DNA from 2 places in the Streptomyces sp. NPDC051940 genome. Region 2 is predicted to be linked to the other one. Evidence: riboswitches for the same ligand, from Rfam matches in the RefSeq annotation. Region 2 holds a riboswitch; the other holds the start of a gene.
What was found. Region 2 has a riboswitch for thiamine pyrophosphate ahead of thiC (phosphomethylpyrimidine synthase ThiC). Riboswitches for the same ligand answer to the same signal wherever they lie in the genome.

Region 1: it holds a riboswitch for thiamine pyrophosphate, as region 2 does, so the genes downstream of both, AB0M28_RS34535 (thiamine ABC transporter substrate-binding protein) here and thiC (phosphomethylpyrimidine synthase ThiC) in region 2, are expected to answer to the same signal.

What each region holds. Positions count from the first base shown of each region.
Region 1 covers NZ_JBFAXR010000142.1:1,647-5,844, reverse strand. Annotated here, with positions in the region: gene rlmN (23S rRNA (adenine(2503)-C(2))-methyltransferase RlmN) at 27-1,133, shown strand; TPP riboswitch at 1,223-1,344, shown strand; gene AB0M28_RS34535 (thiamine ABC transporter substrate-binding protein) at 1,393-2,472, shown strand; gene AB0M28_RS34530 (iron ABC transporter permease) at 2,484-4,133, shown strand; gene AB0M28_RS34525 (ABC transporter ATP-binding protein) at 4,134-4,198, shown strand, end outside.
Region 2 covers NZ_JBFAXR010000001.1:233,178-237,375, reverse strand. Annotated here, with positions in the region: gene metG (methionine--tRNA ligase) at 1-548, opposite strand, end outside; gene AB0M28_RS01130 (L,D-transpeptidase) at 680-1,567, shown strand; gene AB0M28_RS01125 (Uma2 family endonuclease) at 1,580-2,203, opposite strand; TPP riboswitch at 2,345-2,478, shown strand; gene thiC (phosphomethylpyrimidine synthase ThiC) at 2,470-4,198, shown strand, end outside.

The DNA.
Region 1 (4,198 bases), on a different contig from region 2:
TCCCGATCTGCGACACTGGTAGGGCTATGCCTAAACCCGGAGAACTCACTTTCGTCGCCCCCCGCGGGGTCAAGAAGCCGCCGCGGCACCTTGCCGACCTCACGCCTGCGGAGCGTAAGGAGGCTGTGGCCGCCCTGGGGGAGAAGCCGTTCCGGGCCAAGCAGCTGTCGCAGCACTACTTCGCGCGGTACACCAGCGATCCCGCCGACTGGACCGATATCCCGGCCGGCGCGCGGGAGGGGCTGCGCGACGCGCTGATGCCCGAGCTGATGAGCGTCGTGCGGCATCTGTCGTGTGACGACGACACGACGCGCAAGACGCTGTGGCGGCTGTTCGACGGGACGCTCGTCGAGTCCGTGCTGATGCGGTATCCCGACCGGGTCACCATGTGCATCAGCTCGCAGGCCGGGTGCGGGATGAACTGCCCCTTCTGCGCGACCGGGCAGGCGGGGCTCACCCGGAACCTGTCGACCGCGGAGATCGTGCACCAGATCGTCGAGGGCATGCGCGCCCTGCGCGACGGCGAGGTGCCCGGCGGGCCGGCGCGGCTGTCGAACATCGTGTTCATGGGCATGGGCGAGCCCCTCGCCAACTACAACCGCGTGCTCGGCGCCATCCGCCGCCTCACCGACCCCGAGCCGGACGGGCTCGGGCTCTCGCAGCGCGGCATCACCGTGTCGACCGTCGGCCTCGTGCCCGCCATCAACCGGCTCGCCGACGAGGGCCTCAAGTGCCGCCTCGCCGTGTCGCTGCACGCACCCGACGACGAGCTCCGCGACGAGCTGGTGCCCGTGAACACCCGGTGGAAGGTCCGCGAGGTGCTCGACGCCGCGTGGGGCTACGCCGAGCAGTCCGGGCGTCGCGTGTCCATCGAGTACGCCCTGATCCGGGACATCAACGACCAGGCATGGCGGGCGGACCTGCTGGGCCGCCTCCTCAAGGGCAACCGCGTCCACGTGAACCTGATCCCGCTGAACCCGACGCCCGGGTCGAAGTGGACGGCCTCGCGGCCGGAGGACGAGCGCGCGTTCGTCGCGGCCCTGGAGGCCCACGGTGTTCCCGTCACGGTCCGCGACACCCGCGGTCAGGAGATCGAGGGCGCCTGCGGGCAGCTCGCCGCAGCGGAGAAGTAGGCCGGGGGACAGGCCGGAGAACGGGCCGCGAAGCAGGCCCGGGTCCGGCCGGACTCCGCCGCCCCTGCACGCTGCTATCGTTCATTCGTACAAACCGACAGGGGAGCGCTCGCAGCGCTGAGAGTGCGGCACCGTCCACCACGGGCACAGGCCGCAGACCCTCGAACCTCGCCCAGGTAATTCTGGGTAGGAAGTTCGGCCGACTCTCGCTTCGTGCTGCCATGCCCTGCCCGTTCAGGAAAGCAGCCCGATGAAGCCGATGAATGGCAGGATCCGCCCGCGGCGCGCCGCCGCGACCGCCCTGGCCGTGGCGCTGGGCGCCACCGCCCTCGCCGCCTGCGGCGACGACTCCGGCGGGGACGCGGGCGGCGGCTCGCCGAAGACCGTCACGCTCGTCACCCACGACTCCTTCGCGGCCTCCGCAAGCGTGCTGAAGGAGTTCGAGCAGCAGACCGGACTCAAGGTCAAGGTACTCAAGGGCAAGGACGCCGGCTCCGCCGTCAACCAGGCGATCCTGTCCAAGGACAACCCGCAGGGTGACGTCTTCTTCGGCATCGACAACACCCTGCTCTCCCGCGGCCTCGACAACGGGATCTTCACGTCGTACAAGGCGAAGGACCTGGGGTCCGTCCCGAAGGACCTGCAGCTCGACAGCGGCGAGCACCGGGTCACGCCGATCGACTACGGCAGCATCTGCGTCAACTACGACCGCAAGTACTTCGCCGACAAGAAGCTCGAGCCGCCCAAGACCTTCGCCGACCTGGTGAAGCCCGAGTACAAGAACCTCCTGGTCACCGAGAACGCCGCCACCTCCTCCCCGGGCCTCGGCTTCGTCCTCGGCACCATCGCCGAGTACGGCGACGACGGCTGGGAGGGCTACTGGAAGCAGCTCAAGGACAACGGCGTCGAGGTCGTCGACGGCTGGGAGCAGGCGTACTTCGAGCGCTTCTCGGGCGCCGGCAAGGGCGACAAGCCGCTGGTCGTCTCGTACGCCTCCAGCCCGCCGGCCGGGGTGCTCGACGTGAAGCCGGCCCCGAAGCAGGCGCCCACCGGCGTGTCGACGGGCACCTGCTTCCGGCAGATCGAGTTCGCGGGTCTGCTGAAGGGGGCGAAGAACGAGGACGGCGGGAAGAAGCTGATCGACTTCATGCTCGGCAAGACCTTCCAGGAGGACATGCCGCTGAACATGTTCGTCTACCCCGTACGGGAGGACGCGCGGCTGCCCGAGCTCTTCACCAAGTACGGCACCACGGTCGACCCGCTCGGACTGGAACCGGCGAAGATCGACGAGAACCGGGAGCAGTGGATCAAGACGTGGACGTCGCTCGTCGTGAGGTGACGCGGCCCGCGGTGCTACGGCACGCGCGCGGGAGCGCGGTACGGCTCGGCCTGATCGCCGTGCCGGCCGCGTTCTTCGCGCTGTTCTTCGTCTATCCGGTGGCCGCCATCGTGGGGCGCGGGCTGCGCGAGGGCGGGGAGTGGCAGTTCGGGCGGTTCGCGGAGGTCCTCGGGGATCCCGGGATCCGGGAGGTGCTGTGGTTCACCGTCTGGCAGGCCGCCGCGTCCACCGTCCTCACGCTGCTGATCGCGCTGCCCGGCGCGTACGTCTTCGCCCGCTTCGACTTCCCGGGCAAGGAGTTCCTGCGGGCCGTGGTGACCGTCCCGTTCGTCCTGCCGACCGTCGTGGTGGGCTCCGCCTTCCTGGCCCTGCTCGGACGCGGCGGGCTGCTGGACGACACGTGGGGCGTACGCCTGGACACCACGGTGTGGGCGATCCTGCTCGCGCACGTCTTCTTCAACTACGCCGTGGTCGTACGGACCGTCGGCGGCCTGTGGTCGCAGCTCGACCCGCGCCAGGAGGAGGCCGCACGGGTGCTGGGCGCCGGCCGTCTCGCGGCGTGGCGGCGGGTGACGCTGCCCGCCCTCGGGCCGTCGGTGGCGGCCGCCGCGCTGATGGTCTTCCTCTTCACCTTCACCTCCTTCGGCGTGATCCAGATCCTCGGCGGGCCGTACTACGCCACGCTGGAGGTCGAGATCTACCGGCAGACCGCCGACTTCCTCGACCTGCCGACGGCCGCCGTGCTGACGCTCGTCCAGTTCGCCGCCGTGGCGGGGATCCTCGCGGTGCACGCGTGGACCGTGCGGCGGCGCGAGACGGCGCTGAAGCTCGTCGCGCCGGCCGGCACCGCCCGCCGCCCGCGCGGGGCGGGGGAGTGGACGCTGCTGGGAGCGGTGCTCGCGGTCGTGGCGGTGCTGATAGTGCTGCCCCTCGCCGTGCTCGTCGAGCGCTCCTTCTCCACCCCCGGCGGATACGGCTTCGGCTTCTACGAGCGGCTGCAGACCTCCGACGGCACCTTCGCCGTCCCTCCGCTGGAGGCCATCGGCAACTCCCTCTCGTACGCCGCGGTGGCCACCGTTATCGCCCTCGTCGTCGGGGGACTGGCCGCCGCTGCCGTCAGCCGGAGGGCGGGACGGTTCGTGCGCGGTTTCGACGCCATGCTGATGCTGCCGCTGGGCACTTCCGCGGTCACCGTCGGCTTCGGTTTTCTGATCTCCCTCGACGAACCGCCGCTGGACCTGCGGTCGGCGTGGATCCTGGTGCCGCTCGCGCAGGCGCTTGTCGGTGTCCCTTTCGTCGTACGGACGATGCTTCCCGTGCTGCGGGCGGTGGACGACCGGCTGCGCGAGGCGGCGGCGGTGCTCGGGGCGTCGCCCTGGCGAGTGTGGCGGGAGGTCGACTTCCCGCTCGTACGGCGGGCGCTGCTGGTCGCGGCGGGGTTCGCGTTCGCCGTGTCGCTGGGGGAGTTCGGGGCGACGGTCTTCATCGCGCGCGCCGACAACCCGACGCTGCCCGTCGCGGTGGCGCGGCTGCTGGGACGGGCCGGTGAGTACAACTACGGGCAGGCGATGGCGCTCAGCACGATCCTGATGCTGGTGTGCGCGGCCGCTCTGATCCTCCTCGAACGCCTGCGGGGCGACGACCGATCGGGAGAGTTCTAGATGCTGCGGCTGGACAGTGTCACCGTCCGTTTCGGCGACCGGACGGCCCTCGACGACGTGTCGCT
Region 2 (4,198 bases):
TCGGAGAGCTTGAAGAAGTAGTTCTCCTCCTTCAGCATCTCCACGGGCTTCTTGTGGATCGGGCAGAGCTTCTGCCCCGCGTACTCGCCCTCGCCGTCGAGCAGCTCGCCCGGCGTCTTGTACTCCTCGCAGCCCACGCAGTACGGGCCCTCGTAGCCGCCCTGGTAGATCTCGCCCTTGTCGTACAGGTCCTGCACGAACTCCTGGACGCGGTCGGTGTGCCGCTTCTCCGTGGTACGGATGAAGTCGTCGTGTCCGATCTCCAGGTGCTCCCAGAGGGGCCGCCAGGCCTCCTCCACGAGCTTGTCGCACCACTCCTGCGGGGTGACCCCGTTCGCCTGTGCGGTGCGCATGATCTTCTGACCGTGCTCGTCCGTGCCGGTGAGGTACCACACCTTCTCGCCGCGCTGGCGGTGCCAGCGGGTGAGGACGTCGCCTGCGACGGTCGTATAGGCGTGGCCCAGGTGGGGAGCGTCGTTGACGTAGTAGATGGGGGTCGAGACGTAGAACGCCTTCGTCCCCTGCTGCTCAGTTCCAGTGGCCGCCATGCTGAGAAATCCTACTGGGCGAACCGACACGCCCCGACCCGGGCGAATCATATGTTTCCGTTCAAATAACACATACAACAGCTCTCGGTACGAGATACGAGGTACGAGGTACGAGTTCCGGGAGTGACCCCTTGCGCAGAGCACCCAGCGCCCCCGTGCGCCCGCTGGCAGCAGCCCTGACCGCCGTACTGCTCCTGCTGGCGGGCGCGGTCCCCGCGGTGGCCGACGAGCGGCCGGAGGGGGGCGAGCACTTCGGCCTCGCCGACTACCAGCAGCTCCTGCCGTACGCGAGCACCCCCGATCAGGGCACCATCGCCCCCGAGATCCCCCGCGGGCGGGCCGCGCTGGAGAGCAACCAGCTCGAACCCGAGCCGCTGCCCGTGCTGCCGGACGTCGAGTCGTCCCCGCCGGGTGAGGGCGGCAAGCAGTACCCGTTCTGCACCCGCAAGGCCGGCCCGTACCAGCGGCAGGTCGAGCGCTATCTGGGGTTGAAGGCGGACGGCAGGCAGTCGGCGGCGGACTGCGCGGCGATCCAGGCGTACCAGCGCAAGCGGGACATCTGGCCGGCCGTCGGCTACGCGGGCGCCGTCACACACGGCGAACTGCTGCTGGCCAAGGTGCGCAAGAACCCGAACAAGGCGGGCCGCTGCCCGACCGGCGTCGGCCGGGTCGTCTGCGTCGACCTGGACCGGCAGCTGCTGTGGATGCAGAGCGGCGCCAAGCTGCTCTTCGCCCCGGTCCCCGTCCGCACCGGCCGCCCCGGCTACGACACCCGCACCGGCATGCACCGCGTCTACTGGCGCAACAAGGACCACTGGTCCACGCTCTACGACGCCCCCATGCCGTACAGCCAGTTCTTCGACGGCGGCCAGGCGCTGCACGGCACGTACGCCAGCGTCTACCGCGAGCCGGGCTCACACGGCTGCGTGAACCTCCGCTTCGCGGAGTCGAAGGCCCTGTGGCACCTGATGAGAAAGGGCGACCGGGTCTACGTCTTCGGCACCCGCCCGGTGCGCTGACCACCCGCCCGGTCAGAGCCGGTCGACGGCGGTCAGGTCGATGTCGATGTCGAAGGGGACGGTCAGCTTCAGCCGGTCGTGCTGGATGGAGTTCGTGACATAGACCCCGACGGCCGGATCGAGCTCGTACACGTACACCACGGGCCGCCGGCCGTGGCCCTTCTCCACCCGCCAGAAGTGTGGGATGCCCGCCTCCGCGTAGAGCTGCGGCTTGCGCTTGCGGTCGCGCTCCTCCGACTCGGGCGAGACGACCTCGACGGCGAGCACCACGTCGGCGCGGTCGTACCCGGTCTCGTCGGCCTCGTCGCTGACCGCTGAGGCCCGGACGAGGGTGATGTCGGGCTCGGGCCGGTTGCGGTTGTTGAGCACGACGCTCATCTCGCGGCGCACCCGGAGGTGGTCAGGGGCGAGGGTGCGCAGGGCCGTCTCAAGCATGGACATCGCAAGCATGTGAAAGCTGCGCTGAGGGCTCACGAACACCAGGCTCCCGTCGATCAGTTCCGTGTGCGGCGGGAGGTCGGGGATGCGGTCGAGGTCCGCGGCGGTGAAGCCGCCCCGGGGCGGGATCGCCCAGGCCGGCAACGCGGAGTCGCCATCGTGGGTGTGGAGCGGATCGGCGGTCATGGTTCCTCCCATGTACGGGATTCTCGGCCGTACGCCCAGACTAGCCGGGCGAAACGGGTGCATGCCCCACGAAGGAGTGATCAACGCCGGTGCGGTGACCCGACGGGGTCCTCTTCCCCCGCCGCCGGGCGGGCCGCTACCGTACAAGCACAATTCGCACACCGCGGGAGCTCGGAGCACCGGGCTGAGAGGGCGCTGACGACGGATCGCTGATCCGCGACCGCTGCGCCGACCGCCGAACCTGTTACCGGGTAATGCCGGCGTAGGGAGTGGGTCTCATGACCTTGCAGGATGCACGCACGCCTGAAAACGGCCGGGGCGGGACGAAGACCGGCTGGCACAAGGGCTATCTGACCGGATCGCGGCCGGACCTGAACGTCCCCGTCCGCCGGGTGCACCTCACCAACGGGCGGGCCGTCACGCTGTACGACACCTCCGGCCCGTACACCGACCCGGACGTCACCACCGACGTCCGCCGGGGCCTCGCGCCGCTGCGCGAGAACTGGATCATCGGCCGCGACGACACCGAGGAGTACCCGGGCCGCCCCGTCCGCCCCGAGGACGACGGCATCAAGCACACCTCGCCGCGCGGCGGCAACCTGCGCAACCTCGACGCCGTCTTCCCGGGCCGGCCGCGGCTTCCGCGCCGGGGGCGGGACGGGCGGGCGGTCAGCCAGCTCGCGTACGCGAAGCGGGGTGAGACCACCGCCGAGATGGAGTACGTGGCGATACGCGAGGGCGTGACCCCCGAGTTCGTACGCGACGAGATCGCCGCCGGCCGCGCCGTCCTGCCCGCGAACGTCAACCACCCGGAGATCGAGCCGATGATCATCGGCAAGAACTTCCTGGTGAAGGTGAACGCCAACATCGGCAACTCCGCCGTCACCTCCTCCATCGAGGAGGAGGTCGAGAAGATGACCTGGGCCACCCGCTGGGGCGCCGACACGGTCATGGACCTCTCCACCGGCCGCAACATCCACACCACGCGCGAGTGGGTGCTGCGCAACTCACCCGTCCCGATCGGCACGGTGCCGCTGTACCAGGCCCTCGAAAAGGTCGACGGCAAGGCCGAGGAGCTGACCTGGGAGATCTACAAGGACACCGTCATCGAGCAGGCCGAGCAGGGCGTCGACTACATGACCGTCCACGCGGGCGTCCTGCTGCGCTACGTCCCGCTCACCGCCCGCCGCAAGACGGGCATCGTCTCGCGCGGCGGCTCGATCATGGCGGCGTGGTGCCTGGCGCACCACAAGGAGAGCTTCCTGTACGAGAACTTCGAGGAGCTGTGCGAGATCCTCGCCGCGTACGACGTGACGTACTCCCTCGGCGACGGCCTGCGCCCCGGCTCCATCGCGGACGCCAACGACGAGGCGCAGTTCGCGGAGCTGCGCACGCTGGGCGAGCTCAACCGGATCGCCAAGTCCCACGACGTCCAGACGATGATCGAGGGCCCGGGCCATGTCCCGATGCACAAGATCAAGGAGAACGTCGACCTCCAGCAGGAGATCTGCGAGGAGGCCCCGTTCTACACCCTGGGCCCGCTGACGACGGACATCGCCCCGGCGTACGACCACATCACCTCCGGCATCGGCGCCGCGATGATCGCCTGGTGGGGCACGGCGATGCTCTGCTACGTCACGCCCAAGGAGCACCTGGGCCTGCCGGACCGCGACGACGTGAAGACGGGCGTGATCACGTACAAGATCGCCGCCCACGCCGCGGACCTCGCGAAGGGCCACCCGGGCGCCCAGGAGTGGGACGACGCCCTGTCCGACGCCCGCTTCGAGTTCCGCTGGGAGGACCAGTTCAACCTGGCCCTCGACCCGGACACCGCGCGCGCGTTCCACGACGAGACGCTCCCCGCGGAGCCGGCGAAGACGGCGCACTTCTGCTCGATGTGCGGGCCGAAGTTCTGTTCGATGAAGATCAGCCAGGACATCCGCCGCGAACACGGCGGCGCGCTCGCGGTGGAGGAGATCGAGGCGGGCATGGCGGAGAAGTCCGCGG